Regions from separate parts of the Bradyrhizobium sp. WSM4872 genome, predicted to be linked through region 2. Evidence: predicted binding sites of a transcription regulator. Region 2 holds the regulator's gene; each other region holds the start of a gene.
The links. Region 2 encodes LexA, which represses DNA repair genes until DNA is damaged. Its sites were predicted from a motif close to TGTTCNNNNTGTGTTCNG; they were not measured.
Positions count from the first base shown of each region.

Region 1 (4,938 bases), on a different contig from region 2:
ACCATCGCCACCCTGGCGCCGGGCACGTCCGTGAAGCTCGATGTCGTCCACAAGGGCGACAGCAAGACGGTGACACTGGCGCTCGGCGAGTTGCCGAACGAGCGGCAAGCTAGAGCCGACGAGAGCAAGTCGCAGCCAGATGCCGGCATGCCGCCGCGTCTCGGGCTCAGCCTGGCTCCGGCCGGCGACGTGCAGGGCGCCGGCCAGAAGGGCGTCGTAGTCACTGAAGTCGATCCGCAAGGTCCGGCCGCACAGCGCGGCATCCAGACCGGCGACGTCATCCTCAATGTGGGCGGCAAGGCCGTCGCCAACATCGGCGATGTCCGTTCGGAGCTGGCGCAAGCGAAATCGTCCGGCAAGCGCAGTGTGCTGCTGCAGGTCAGAAGCGCGCAGGCGACCCGGTTCGTGGCGGTGCCGCTCGCATAAGTCGAAGGTCGATCGGCGTAAATCCAAAAAGGCGGCCCCCGGGCCGCCTTTCTTGTTCGCCTTCAGGATTCCGAATGCCGGCCGATAACATTCTCGTTAACGGCAGGGAGGATGACCCGGTTCGTCCGAAAAAGCCGTGTTCGCTCATCACAATTGCCGATCTCGTATGGACTCGGCGGCAATGAAGCCGCCGACGATTGCAAGCGTGGAACTTCGAATTTACCGCCGCTGAGCTGGGCCGGCCGGCAATTCGTATTGATCGGTGCCGACATGGATCGATTGAAGCTCTCGCTAAGGACTGCGCTGCTCGTGGCGCCATTCGTGCTGTGGGGTGGAAACGCTCTCGGGCGTGACGACGGCCGTTACGCGGACTCTCCCCTCAAGCCATGGTTCGACGGCCTTCGCAGCCATCTCGGCCCGTGCTGCTCGGATGCGGATGGGTTTGCCGTCGCCGATCCCGACTGGGACTCGCACAATGGACATTATCGCGTGCGGCTCGACGGCGAGTGGGTCGAGGTACCGGACGAAGCCGTGATCACCGAGCCGAACCGGGCCGGCCGCACCATGGTGTGGCCGGTGAAGACCGCGTTCGGCGTTTCGATCCGCTGCTTCATGCCGGGCAGCATGATCTGACGGAGGTCAGCGCGACCGTTTGGAGGATTTGCGCTTCGACGTTTTCTTCGAGCTCTTCTTCGAAGTCTTCTTGGACGTTTTCCGAGCTGTCTTCTTTGACGTTTTCTTGGACGTCTTCCGCTTCGCGGCTTTCTTTGGGACCTTCTTGCCCTTCTTGCGCGCTTTCGACAGGCCGATCGCGATTGCCTGCTTGCGGCTCTTCACGCGTCCGCCTCGACCGCCCGGTCCGCTTTTGGCGGTACCCTTCTTGTAGCGCTTCATCTCGCTTTCGACATCGCTGCCGGCGCTGCGCGAGTAGCGGCGCTTCTTTGCCTTGCGTGCCATGCATGTTCTCCCTTGGCCGGGGAAAACCATCCGAGACAGGCATAGTTCCGAAAGCGCGCGCGAACGTCGGGGATACGCGACCCAGCCTAGAACGAATCCGCCAACTCGATCTCGGCTTCCAGCACCTGAATGCGCCGCGCTGCCTCGCTGGAGGACAGATCCCGGGCATATTGCGCGGGTTGATACGCCTCTTCGCTCAGCCGTTTCAGCCGGAGGCCCTGCGCCCGCGTCATCTGCTCGGTGAGGAAAGCCTTGGCGGTGAGGGAAGTCTTGTCGGTCAGGAAAGTCTTGGCGTCGTATTTACCTTGAACCTGCATGTCGCTTCTCCCTTCTGAAATCGTGACTTGACTATATGTTCTTATTTTGTTCTAACAAGCCATGGACAACAGAATTAATGAAATTCGACGTAAAATCAGCGCCTTGAGGCTGGAAATGGCCGATATCGAGGTGTCCGTCCGCGAACTCGTCGAGCGCGATCGTGACTGCACAGAGAAGGCCCTGGCGCAGATGGATCTGCGCCGGAAAATCAATCTGCTGATCGGCGAATGGAAGGCTGCAGGTGGCGGCGATGTCCTGCCGAATGTCCGCGACAGGATGCGCCTTCGTTCCGCGAAGACATCAGGTAGTCCTCTGCGCGTGGTTGCGCGCCGCTGAAAGCTTTGGGAGCGCACGGTGGAGGAAGACCCGGATGCGTACCGGATTCTGAAGCTGCGCGCCGAGATTCTCGAACTGGGCTCCGCCATCCGGCAGCTGCAACGCGAGGGGCTCGACGACGCCGCGGCCCAGCTCTTGATCGCGCGCAAGCGTGCACGACTCGATCATCTGGTGAAATCAGATCTCGGAGCGCGCCTTAAAGTCACTGAGGGCCGACGCAGCTAAGCGAGTTCGTCACGTCAAGACAGGTAGATCAGGGCGCCTTCGGCGTGCCGTCCCAGCAATAGAACGCCCGAGATCAAGAGCCCGAGGCCGGCCGGCAGATAATAGAACGAGCCACCCAAGGCGATCAGCCACGCGCCCCCGATCGCGATGATGATGCCGCAGATGAGCATGATTGCGCCGAGCAGCGGCGCCGCCCAGCGCGAGAGCAATGACCGAACGTTTGCCATTCGCCACCTCGATGGAATGCGGTTCAAACGATCTTCTCGGCGAACGTTCCTGTGGCTGACACAACCTGCCGCACATCCGCGTGAAGCACGCAATCGCGCGGAACGGAAGTCGGCTCGACTGATTGACCGGGCTCCTCTCTCATCAACGGAGTGTTCCATGGAGCTTCAGGGTAAGACGATCGCGATTTTGGCCACGCACGGCTTTGAACAATCGGAACTGGAAGTGCCGCGCGACCGCTTGAAACAGGCGGGTGCGACGGTCCACGTCGTCTCGCTTGCACCCGGCGAGATCAAGGGCTGGGACAAAAAGGATTGGGGTCGGGCCGTGAAGGTGGACAGGACCCTCGACCAGGTTTCCGGCAGCGACTACGACGCGGTCGTTCTGCCGGGCGGGCAGATCAATCCGGACCTCCTGCGGGTCGAGCCGAAGGCGCTGAGCTTCGTCAAGGACATCTTCAACGCGAAGAAGATCGTTGCGGCTGTCTGCCATGCGCCTTGGCTCCTGATTGAAACAGGCATCGCCAAGGGCCGCAAGCTGACCTCATACAAATCGATCAAGACCGATGTCATCAATGCCGGCGCGGCATGGGAAGACTCGGAGGTGGTTGTTGACCAGGGCGTCATCACCTCGCGCAACCCCGGAGATCTCGAAGCCTTCAGCGCCAAAATCATCGAAGAGATCAAGGAAGGTCGGCACCTTCAACGCAGCGCCGCGTGAAGTCAGCGGCTCCCGGAGGGAAAAGCCCCGCGCGGCCGCGGGGCTTTTGTCTGACATCTCGGCGGGGATTTACTTGGTGTTGCTCATGCCGGCCTTGTTGTTCGTCATGGTGCCGCCCTGGTCGGAGCCGGGGCCTGAGCCGCCCTGACCGGAGGGGTCAGCACCCTTGGAGGACTTGGTGTTGGCGCCCGTGGTGGTCTGCGACGACGACATCGAGGATCCGTGTTTCGCCTTGTGCGACTTGGCCTGCACGGCGAACGGTGCGGCGGCCAGGCCGGTTGCCAACATTACGGCAAGAGCGAGCTTGGTAGTCTTCATGTTCGGGAACTCCCTGAGTTGAATTGACGCAGGCAGCCAACTGCCATTCGTCGCAGGAGTTCCGAACAAAGAAGTTCCGGTAAATCCCGCATAGTTCAAGTTTGCTTGTCCTCTGCGAGGATGAATACGACGCCGGTCAGTGTCGCGCCGATCGCGAACGTCGTCACCAATGTGAGGGCGAACACGACCACGGCCTGCCTTCCGCCATGACTCAGCAAATTGGCGACGCCGGGATTGGACAGCACGAGCAAGAGGCTGAAAGCGAGCCCGAGGGCTGCGCCCATCATGGCGTGCGTCATCAGCTTGATGAGCCCGCTGGGAGAGATCAGGTCCGACGACTTCTTCGCGCGCATGGAACTCTATCCCAATCTGGCATGCAACGCCTGCGTCACTCGCCGGTTCCACCTGCATGAAGGAATTGTCATAGTCCGCTTCATCCGACGTTCATGCCGGGCCTGCAAGAATGACCGCGCAACACGGGAACATTCGATATGGGTAAGGTGGTCTTTCTCTATCGCTCTCTGGCTTATCGTAACGCCGCTGCGGACATCCTCCGCAAGGCGCGGAAGCTGCCCCGCGGCGCGGAGCGAAGCGCGGCGTGCCGCTATGCCAAGGCGCTGCGCGATCTCGCCCAAACGGAAGCATGGCTCGAAGGACAGGTCGCGCGCGAACCGCAAACGACGCAGCGCAGGAAGAGTGCGGCCTCCGGCTAACCGGACGCGCGCTGCAATTCGGCAGAGCTGGCGGCTTCGAAGTTGCCGGGCGCGGTGGTCGCGGCAGTCTTGCGGACCAACGGTACCTCGAGCCGGCACAACAGACCCTCGGCCCGCCAATCGAATCGCGCCTGCCCGCCAAGCTGGGACTCGACGCTCGCAAGCAGGCTCCGCGTACCAAAGCCGCGGGATTTCGGCGTCATGACAAGCGGGCCGCCGGATTCCTCCCAGGTCAGCGTGAGCAGCTCGTCCGCGACCTGCCAGCCGATCGCGAGCCGTCCCGTCCGCGTCGAGAGCGCGCCATACTTCGCCGAGTTGGTGAAAAGCTCATGCAGCGCCAGCGCCAGCGTCTGGGCGGTTGCCGGCAGCAACTGAACTTCGGAGCCCGCCAATTTGATCTGGCCCCCGAGGGAATAGGGCGCAAGCTCCTCGTCGATCAGCTTCGAGAGTTCGGCGCCCTGCCAGCTCGATAGCGACAGGATCGTATGCACGCGCGCCAGTGCATTGATGCGTCCTTCGACGGCGCTGACATAGGCTTTGACCTCGTCGGCGCGGGTGAGGCGCACGATCGATTGCGCCAGCGCCAGCGCATTCTTGGCGCGATGATCGACTTCCCGCGCCAGGAGAGTCTGCCGTTCCTCGGCGCGCTTGCGTTCGGTGATGTCCACCGTCACGCCGCTGACGCGCATGACCCGACCGC
Region 1 covers NZ_JBVVPT010000009.1:241,389-246,326, reverse strand. Annotated here, with positions in the region: gene AC0L3C_RS15850 (Do family serine endopeptidase) at 1-426, shown strand, start outside; gene AC0L3C_RS15845 (hypothetical protein) at 697-1,059, shown strand; gene AC0L3C_RS15840 (DUF6496 domain-containing protein) at 1,066-1,383, opposite strand; gene AC0L3C_RS15835 (DUF3072 domain-containing protein) at 1,470-1,700, opposite strand; gene AC0L3C_RS15830 (hypothetical protein) at 1,816-2,037, shown strand; gene AC0L3C_RS15825 (hypothetical protein) at 2,056-2,262, shown strand; gene AC0L3C_RS15820 (hypothetical protein) at 2,277-2,432, opposite strand; gene AC0L3C_RS15815 (type 1 glutamine amidotransferase domain-containing protein) at 2,647-3,207, shown strand; gene AC0L3C_RS15810 (hypothetical protein) at 3,277-3,525, opposite strand; gene AC0L3C_RS15805 (hypothetical protein) at 3,621-3,878, opposite strand; gene AC0L3C_RS15800 (hypothetical protein) at 4,017-4,238, shown strand; gene AC0L3C_RS15795 (HWE histidine kinase domain-containing protein) at 4,235-4,938, opposite strand, start outside.
Region 1: the regulator LexA is predicted to act here: its motif matches at 1,737-1,754, upstream of AC0L3C_RS15835 (DUF3072 domain-containing protein).

Region 2 (4,938 bases):
CGACTGAGTCACCGGCAGTTGCAGCACGGTCGCTCGCTGGCCTTCGACGAGCTGCGTCACCAGGACATATTTGCCGTCGGGGAATTCGATCGCGTCGTGATGGCGGTCGGGAACGTGCGGATCGATTTTGCCGAACTTGCCCACGCGGGAATTGATGGTGCGCGTCCAGATCCAGCGATTGTCGTAGCGGACGTCGTCGGCGAAGGCGAGCTCCGTTCCCGGCAGCAGGCAGACGGCAACGGATGGATCGGCTGCGGAGGCGAAGCCGCGCGTCGAGGTGCCGCGGAAGCTTGTCGTGACGATCGTCTCGCCGACTTCGGCGGGGCGCGACGCGACGGCATGTAGGCTGTAGTCACACATCGGGTGCTCCTCATGCTGGGATAGCAACCCGCGTCTCTTATCGAGGCGCAGGCCTCTATCAGAGTGGAAGCACGAAAGCTCTGCTTGGTTGTGGGCAAATCTGCGGCTGGCTTCCGCAAGCCGCGATCACATTATCTTTCCCGAATTCAATAGGAACAAAGCCCGTTGCGATGCATTCGGGAGGCGCATGCGCGAATATTGCCGGCTTGGCTGCGGCGGGCGAACTTGATCGCTGGATGGTGTTTCCTCGAACACGCGAGCCGCGACGCGGTGCCATTTGAAGCGGTGCTGTTTCGGTGCTGTTTCCTGGGCGTCGCGAGGAGCCAGCGCCGGAGGAGGGGCCGGATAGTCTGTGCAGAACCAGAACGACTATCCAGCCGGAGCGGACGATGATCCGCTCCAATCTCTGACCGGCGATGCCGGTCGGAAGCGCGCGAGGCGCCAAGCACTTCAGGTATGAAGCACTTCCGGTATCAGTACTTCCGGTAAAGCCCGATCAGCTTGCCCTGAATCTTCACCCGGTTGGGCGGCAGGATGCGGACCTCATAGGCTGCGTTGGCGGGCTCGAGCGCGATCGAGGCGCCGCGACGGCGGAAGCGCTTCAGCGTCGCTTCCTCGTCGTCGATCAGCGCCACCACGATGTCGCCGGTATCAGCGCTCTCGTTGCGCTGGATCAGCGCCATGTCGCCGTCGAGGATGCCGGCCTCGACCATGGAATCACCGCGTACTTCGAGCGCGTAATGCTCGCCCGAGCCGAGCATGTCAGGCGGTACGCTGATGGTATGGCTGCGGGTCTGCAATGCCTCGATCGGCGTGCCGGCCGCGATGCGGCCCATCACCGGCACCGCCACGGGACGTTCGCCCTCGTCAGCGGGCAGGCTGGAGCCCGCACGCACCTTGCCGAGATTGCCCTCGATGACGCTCGGCGTGAAGCCGCGGCGGCTGCCGGCGGCTGCCTGGAGCTCCGGCAGCTTGATGACTTCAATCGCACGGGCGCGGTTGGGCAGGCGTCGGATGAAGCCACGCTCCTCGAGCGCCGTGATCAGGCGATGGATGCCCGACTTCGAGCGCAGGTCGAGCGCATCCTTCATCTCGTCGAAGGAGGGCGGCACGCCGCTTTCCTTCAGACGTTCACTGATGAACCGCAGAAGCTCGTATTGTTTGCGCGTTAACATCTCGACCAAAGTCCCCCGGTTGATGTCGTCCGATTCCGAGACGCTGAATTCGGCCATAAGCCGCTACATGCTCGAAACAAATCATGAACGGACACTATATGTTCGATACATGTTCCGCAACTGCTTAATTTACCGTGAACAGAGCAAAGTTCGCGGAACGCGCATTGCCGGACGCTCAGACGGGGAGCCGCAACACTTCGCAAGCCGTGCCGGCTTCGGCCTTCGGCGCGAACGGTGCGCGCACGAGAAGTACCTGTGCTGCAGCGAGATTCGCAAGCAGCGAAGAGTCTTGATGATTGACGGGAAGAACGACGCGTGTGCCATCGTCACGCTCCTCCAGATGCGCGCGCAGATAGTCCTCGCGCTGGTCGTTGGCGCCGACGTCGCGGCCGAGCACGGCGCGTTCACGGCGATGGTGAATCACCGAACGGCCAGACAGGACGCGAATCAGCGGCACCATGAACAGGAAAGCGCACACATAGGACGACACGGGATTGCCCGGCAGGCCGATCACACCCATTGCGCCGAGCCGTCCGTGCATCATCGGCTTGCCTGGCCGCATCGCGATCTTCCAGAACGCTATCGCGATGCCTTCGTCCCGCAGCGCCTGCTGGACCAGATCGTGGTCGCCGACCGATGCGCCGCCGGTCGTGATCAGGACGTCGGCGCCGCTCTCACGGGCGCTGCGGATGCCGGCGGTGGTCGCCTCCAGCGTGTCGGCGGCAATACCGAGGTCGATGGTCTCGGCGCCCTCGCTGCGGGCGAGCGCGTGCAGGGCGTAGCCGTTGGAATAGACGATCTGGCCGTGGCCGGGCGTGGTGCCCGGCATCACCAGCTCGTCGCCCGTGGCGAGAATCGCGACTTTCGGACGCCTGAAAACGGCAAGGTGCGGATGATTCATGCCGGCGGCGAGCGCGAGGTCGCGCTCGGTGAGACGGCTTCCCTTGCGCAGGAGCACGTCGCCCTCGCGGAAATCGATACCGGCTGGGCGGATGTGCCGTCCGGCGATCGCGGCTTCCTTGATCGTGATACGTTTGCCGGCGACAACAGTGTCTTCCTGGATCACGACGGCATCCGCGCCACCGGGAATGACGCCGCCCGTGAAGATCCGTACGGCCTCGCCGGCGCCGACCCTCCCGGCGAACGGTCGGCCCGCCGCGACTTCGCCGATGACGGTGAGCTCCGAATCGATCGTCGCGGCGTCGGCCGCCCGCACCGCGTAACCGTCCATCGCCGACATCGCCTGCGGCGGCTGCGTGCGCCGCGCCGCGACGTCACGCGCGAGCACGCGATGGTAGGCCTCGTCGAGCGAAATCATTTCTTCCGGCAGTGGCTCTGCATCCGCCAGCACCGCGGCGAGCGCGTCGGAAACCGGCATCAAGGCCACGGCGAAAACTCCTGCTCGGCACGTTCGGGCGAATGTTCCGCAAGTCTTCTAGCCGAGCGCGGGCGCAGAGGCAAAAACGGGGGCAGTCATCCCGCCGCTTCGCATCGTTCCGGAAGCCGGGATCAAGCGCGTCGCGGCATGATCCGAAGAACGTGAGAGATCGGCAGGAAAGTGGTCATCGAAGCCACGAAATCACCGGCCTGCATCGATCAGCTGCCTGCCTGCCCGGATGTTACGTCGGGCGCCTTGGATCCCTTATCCTTGTCGGGCAACGGATCGGCCTGGGATTTCAGATCGGCGGCCTTGCTCACAAGCTTGGCGGAAAGATCCGAATCTGAAGTTGTCCTGGCGAATTCAAGAAGAAGAGAGGCCTGCTTGGTGAGGTAGGTCTTGCCCAACACGATGATGCATCCGTCCGTAGAAGTCCCAGCGGACTCTAAGAGTCCGGAAGGCGGTATTCCGTTCCGGGAACTCTGTACAAAAATGCACAAAGTGATCGGGTTCCTCAATTTTTTCAAAATTGTTCCCGTCGGGTTTCGCGACGACAGATAGTCGTCAGATGCCCAATGCCTTCAATGCGTTCCCGACGTCCCGGGGCGAGGTCACATGCACCGCCGTCAAGCCGCGCGCCCGCGCTCCCTCGATATTTTCGGCAAGATCATCGAAGAACACGATACGCCCGGCGGGCACGCCGATCGCCGCAACGACGTGGTCGAAGGCCTTCGCGTCCGGCTTGCGCAGGCCGATGCTGGACGACAAATACAGCTCGCGGAAATGGCCGAGGAGGTCGGCATATTCCCTCGAGAAATGGTCCACGTGCGGCCGGTTGGTGTTGGAGAAGGCGTAGAGCGGGATCTGCTTCGCTGCCCGCGGCAGCAGCTCGGCGATATCAGGCATTTCGCCGGCGAAGATCGCGTTCCAGCCTTCCAGGAACTGCGCATCCGAAATGCCGATTCCGAGCGAGGCTCGCAATGAGGCGAAATAGTCCTCATCGCTGATCTTCCCCATCTCGTGCAACCGATAGGCTTCGCTGTCCCGCACATAGCGCGCGACGATGGATTCGGGCTCGCAACCGGCATGTCCCGCCCAGCAGGCGATTGCCTTGGAGAAATCGATATCGAGCACCACGCGGCCGAGATCGAACAGGAGCGCATCCGCAGCTCCGGGAGACAGCGATGTCACCTGCATCCTTTCACTCAGTATCGATATGGCTCGTGGTCGAACAGCGGAAACGCGCTGAACACACTCGGCGCGTTGGTTGCGGTCGCCTGGTGCAGGCAGGATTTGTTGACCTCGGCGAACGAGGTCGCACCCAGGAGGCCGAGACAGCGCAGCACTTCGTCCTCGAGCAGCTCCAGCATGCGCGCCACGCCGGCTTCGCCGGCGGCCGCCAACGCCCAGCATTGCAGCCGGCCGATGCCGACGAGGTCGGCGCCCGCCGCGATTGCCTTGACGATGTCGGTGCCGCGACAGACGCCACCATCGACCATGATCTTGGCGCGGCCCTTCACGGCGTCAACGATCTCGGGCAGGACATGCAAGGCGCCGCGACCGTGATCGAGCTGACGGCCGCCATGGTTGGAGACGTAGATCCATTCGACGCCGTGATCGATCGCGATCAGTGCGTCCTCTGACGTCGCGATGCCCTTGAGGATCAGCGGGATCTTGAACTTGTCCTTGATCATCTTCACGGTCCGCCACTCCAGACCCTTCTGGTAGTCGCCGCCGGTGGCGCGCAGGCGGCTCTCGCGAACGTAGCGCTTGGCGATGTCACGTTCGCGACGGCTGTAATGAGCGGTGTCGACGGTCAGGCAGAAGGCGGCATAGGCGTTCTTCTCGGCCCGGCTGACGACGTCGGCGACGAAGGCGTCGTCGCCGCGCACATAGAGCTGGTAAAGGCGCAGCGCGTCGGGCGCAGCTTCGGCGGTCTTTTCCAGGCCGGGCTCGGACACCGAACTGAGCATGTGCGCCGCACCGAAAGTGCCGCAGGCGCGTGCCACGCTCGCCGCACCATCC
Region 2 covers NZ_JBVVPT010000003.1:43,252-48,189, reverse strand. Annotated here, with positions in the region: gene AC0L3C_RS05870 (hypothetical protein) at 1-360, opposite strand, end outside; gene lexA (transcriptional repressor LexA) at 834-1,535, opposite strand; gene AC0L3C_RS05860 (molybdopterin molybdotransferase MoeA) at 1,711-2,922, opposite strand; gene AC0L3C_RS05855 (hypothetical protein) at 3,132-3,323, opposite strand; gene AC0L3C_RS05850 (HAD family hydrolase) at 3,478-4,110, opposite strand; gene AC0L3C_RS05845 (alpha-hydroxy acid oxidase) at 4,119-4,938, opposite strand, start outside.

Region 3 (4,938 bases), on a different contig from region 2:
AGGGCGAAGAACCCCGACGCGTTGCTTATCACCAATCCGCTTGGGCTAGAGGGAGGTCTGAAAGGCCTCGAAACTCACGCGCTGTATTTCGAGGCGCGAGATGCGGTAGCATTCCTGCGGGATAAGATTAAGGCTTAGGAGGCAGCCATACGCATCGGACGTTCCGGTCTTGATAGACAATCTCAGCACTAATGACGATTGATCGAATTGGTGAGTTACGTTCGAGTATCTCAATGGGAGCGCAAAGCTGATTGTTTATGGTCGTGAAGTCCTCAGAGTTATTCTGCGTCCACCACTGTACGTCGGCTGACTGCGGATTGGTAAATTCGACGCAAATATCAATGTCGCTGGTAGCCTTGTGATCGCCGCGAACACGGCTGCCGTAGACGTAGATCGTACTACCACATGCGGACGATCCCCAATCCGCGAGTGCTTTTGCCAGCGCAGCGAGGTCTTTAGGGACTGTATAAGTTAAAGGTCGTTTATGCATTCGTCGCTGCCGACGGGTATCATCTACTTCACGATTGCTTTGAGCAATGAGTCCTGCACCGCCAATACCGTCGAACGTCTCAACGAGAGTTTATGATCCCTCGCAAGCTGATTGAGGGGCTCTGTAACTACTCGCCCGCTCGATCAAACAAAAACGGCCGAATCTTCCGATCCGGCCGTCACGCAAAACTTGACCCGGCTAAACCTACGCCACCCGGCGCAAGCCCTCGCCCAATCCGAAAACTCTCAGCTCGCCTTCTTCTCCGGCGCGGGAGTCGGGCCGACCTTCTTCTGGATGGCGCGCTTCAGTTCGAGGGCGCGGGGCGACAGCACGGCCGCCTTGGCCTTGAGCAGGAAGGGATCGAGGCCGCCATTGTGGTCGACGCTCTTGATCGCGTTGGTGGAGACGCGCAGGCGCACGTTGCGGCCCAGCGCTTCGCTGATGAAGGTCACGTTGACCAGGTTCGGCAGGAAGCGGCGCTTGGTCTTGATGTTGGAGTGGCTGACCGTGTGGCCGACCTGGGGGCCCTTGGCCGTCAATTCGCAGCGGCGAGACATGGCAAAATCCTCAATCTTTCCCAACGATGTGCGGCCGCCATTCGGGGCGCCACGGGCAAATTCTCTGTCCTTGCAGGGAGCGGGCGGACGTATAGGGGGGAAGCGGCGGGACGTCAAGGCGACGGGCCGTTTTTGGCCCGTCGTCCCGGGGCGCACGAGAGCGCGAAACCGGGATCTCAAGCGGCATAAAGCGGTGTCATCGCCCGCGAAGGCGGGCGATCCAGTACGCCGAGACGGCACGGCTTACCAGAGGGGCCGCGGCGTACTGGATGCCCCGGTCAAGCCGGGGCATGACAGGGGAATGGGAGGAGAGGGGTGCGCGCTTCTGACCCGCCCCTATCACCAAAACGGCAATGATTATCGCGCCTTACCATCACATAAAGGGCGTATTCGCGCCCGAAGAGTGCAGTGGAGTTCCGGACGCGGAGTGGCCCGGACGCATTGCTTGGCGCGGTTTTTGGCTTAAGTAACAACCGTTCGCGCCCCGATTGGATTGTTTCGTGCTCACAACGCCTCATCTTGCGCCCGGCCTGTGCTCAACGGAGCTGCGCGCGAGCCATCCGTGCTCTGCCGGCCGCTGGGTCATGGCGGGCCTTTTCGGGCTGGCTTTGGCGTGGGCGGCGGAGCCCGCGGCGGCGCAGGGCAAGCTCGAGGCGCAATACGAGGCGACGCTGGCGGGCATTCCCGTCGGCCGAGGCGCCTGGAACATCGACATCCAGGACGACGTGTTCGCGGCCGCGGCCTCCGGCGGCACCTCGGGGCTTTTGAAGTCGTTCGCGGGCGGGTCGGGCACCGGCGCCTCGCAGGGCCGCGTGGTCAACGGCGCGCTGGTCGCGACCGGCTATCAGGCCTCCACCACCACCTCGAAGAAGACCGAAGAGATCCGCATCACCCTCGACAAGGGCAATGTGAAGGATTTTGCCATCCTGCCGGAGCCGCCGGTCGATCCCGACCGCATCGTCGTCACCGACGCGCATCGCCGCGGCGTCTGGGATCCGATGACGGCCTCGCTGGTGCGCGTCTCCGGCAGCGGCGACGTGCTGTCGGCGGACGCCTGCCACGGTAGCGCCGCCGTGTTCGACGGCCGCATGCGCTACGAGCTCAAGCTCGATTTCAAGCGCATGGAAAACGTGAAGGCGGAGAAGGGCTATCACGGCCAGGTCGTGGTCTGCTCGCTGTATTTCGTCCCCATCGCCGGCTACATCCCCGACCGTCCCGTGATCAAATATCTCGCCGCCCAGCGCAACATCGAGGTCGCGTTCGCGCCGATCGCCGGCACGCGCGTCCTGGTGCCGTTCTGGCTGAAAGTGCCGACCCCGCTCGGGCCGGCCATGCTGGAAGCCACCTCCTTCATCACCAGCGCCCAGCCGCCCAAGGTCGCGAAGACGCAGTGAAGCTCGCTGCCGTAGCCCGGATGGAGCGAAGCGCAATCCGGGGTTCTTTGCTTGGCCCCCGCATTACGCTTCGCTCCATGCGGGCTACGAACCTGCCCTTTGGGTGAAAATAAACGTCAATGATTTCAACGACATCCCTACTGTGCATGGGGTTGTTTTCGCGCCTTTTTTGGTTGGAGGGGCTCGGGGTGCGGGAATCCATTTGACTCCTCCCCGATTCTGATTCGACTCCGCGCCGTCCCCAGCTTTAACGATTCCGCCATCGAAACGTCGCTTGTGCGGCGGGCCAAAACTCCATCTAGTGCGAACTAATAAGCCTCCCGCGACATCTTGCGTGAACGGAACAGGACTCAAGGGGGAGTCAGCGATTCGGCCGCGATTCGTTCTCAACTCGTTCCGAAGCTTAAAGCCAACGGGAAAAGCGTCGCAAAGTGAGACAGTTGCGCGAGGTTCGGGGAGGGGCGCCGCATTCTCCGCCGTCATGCCCCGGCTTGACCGGGGCATCCAGTACGCCGCGCCCTCTCGGTCTGATCTGCGCCGCCTCTGGAATACTGGATCGCCCGGTCGAGCCGGGCGATGACAGCGGTGTGTGAGGCGAGCCCTTCGCGCCACCGCCCCAAAACAGCACTGACATTCGCCCCAATCGCCATTACCTAATCCCCCAGATGCCTTTTTCCTCCTCCCCCTTCGCTTCCGAGCGGCTTCCCGGCGCCGGCGTCACTGCGGTGCTCGGGCCCACCAACACCGGCAAGACCCATCTCGCCATCGAGCGGATGCTCGCGCATCCCTCCGGCATGATCGGGCTGCCGCTGCGCCTGCTGGCGCGCGAGGTCTACAACAAGATCGCCGCGCGGGTCGGCCCCGATGCCGTCGCGCTGGTGACCGGCGAGGAGAAGATCAAGCCGAAAGCGCCGCGCTATTGGGTCTCGACCGTCGAGGCGATGCCGCGCGATCTCGACGTCTCGTTTCTTGCTGTGGACGAGGTGCAGATCGCCTCCGATCTGGAACGCGGCCACGTCTTCACCGACCGCATCCTCAACCGCCGCGGCCGCGACGAGACGCTGCTGCTGGGTGCTGCGACCATGCGCCCGATCATCGAGCGGCTGCTGCCGGGCGTCTCCATGATCACGCGGCCGCGTTTGTCGCAGCTCGAATTCGCCGGCGACCGCAAGATCACGCGGCAGCCGCGCCGCACGGCGATTGTCGCCTTCTCGGCCGACGAGGTCTACGCCATCGCCGAGCTGATCCGGCGCCAGCATGGCGGTGCCGCGGTGGTGCTGGGCTCGCTCTCGCCGCGCACCCGCAACGCGCAGGTCGCGATGTTCCAGAACGGCGAGGTCGATTACCTCGTCGCCACCGATGCCGTCGGCATGGGCCTCAATCTCGACGTCGACCACGTCGCCTTTGCCTCCGACCGCAAGTTCGACGGCTACCAGTTCCGCCGCCTGACGCCGTCCGAATTCGGCCAGATCGCCGGCCGCGCCGGCCGCGCCACCCGCAACGGCACCTTCGGCACCACCGGCCGCTGCGCGCCGTTCGAGCCCGAGCTGGTCAATGCGCTGCAGAACCACACCTTCGATCCCGTGAAGGTTCTGCAATGGCGCAATTCGAAGCTGGATTTCGCTTCTCTCGGCGCGCTCCAGGTCTCGCTGAACCTGGCCCCCGGGCATGAGGCGCTGACGCGCGCGCCCATCGCCGAGGACATGCGCGTGCTCGACCACGCCGCCCGCGACGCCGAGGTGCGCGATGTCGCGCATGGCAAGGACGCCGTGGAACGGCTGTGGGAGGCCTGCCAGGTCCCGGATTATTGGAAGCTGTCGCCGGCCGCCCATGCCGAGCTGGTGACGACGCTCTACGGCTTCCTGATGCGCAAGGGATGCATCCCCGACGCCTGGTTCAGGACCCAGATCGACCAGGCCGACCGCGTCGACGGCGATATCGACACGCTGTCGGCCCGGATCGCGCAGATTCGCACCTGGACCTTCGTCGCCAACCGCCCCGACTGGCTGAAAGACCCCGAACGCTGGCAGGGAATCGCCCGCGAGGTCGAAAATAAATTATCGGATGCGCTCCATGAACGCTTGACTGAGCGTTTCGTTGATCGCCGGACCAGTGTATTGATGCGCCGCCTGCGGGAGAACACGAGCTTGAATACGGAAATCGGCAAGACCGGCGAAGTCATCGTCGAAGGCCATGTCATCGGCCGCCTCGATGGCTTCACCTTTGCACCGGATGCGGCGGAAGCCGGCTCCGATGCGAAAGCGTTGCAGGCTGCAGCGCAGGCCGTGCTCGCCGGCGAGATCAACGCGCGCGCTGAAAAACTGGGCAACGCACCGGACGAGCAGTTCGTGCTGACCTCGGAAGGCATCATCCGCTGGACCGGCGACGCCGTGGCGCGGCTGTCTGCCGCAGAGGACGCGCTGCATCCGCGCATCCGCATCATCTCCGACGAACGCCTCACCGGCGCCCCCCGCGACAAGGTGCAGGCCCGGCTCGA
Region 3 covers NZ_JBVVPT010000031.1:76,873-81,810, reverse strand. Annotated here, with positions in the region: gene AC0L3C_RS30090 (hypothetical protein) at 1-138, shown strand, start outside; gene AC0L3C_RS30085 (nucleotidyltransferase domain-containing protein) at 128-490, opposite strand; gene rpmB (50S ribosomal protein L28) at 736-1,047, opposite strand; gene AC0L3C_RS30075 (DUF3108 domain-containing protein) at 1,632-2,441, shown strand; gene AC0L3C_RS30070 (helicase-related protein) at 3,107-4,938, shown strand, end outside.
Region 3: the regulator LexA is predicted to act here: its motif matches at 2,823-2,840, upstream of AC0L3C_RS30070 (helicase-related protein).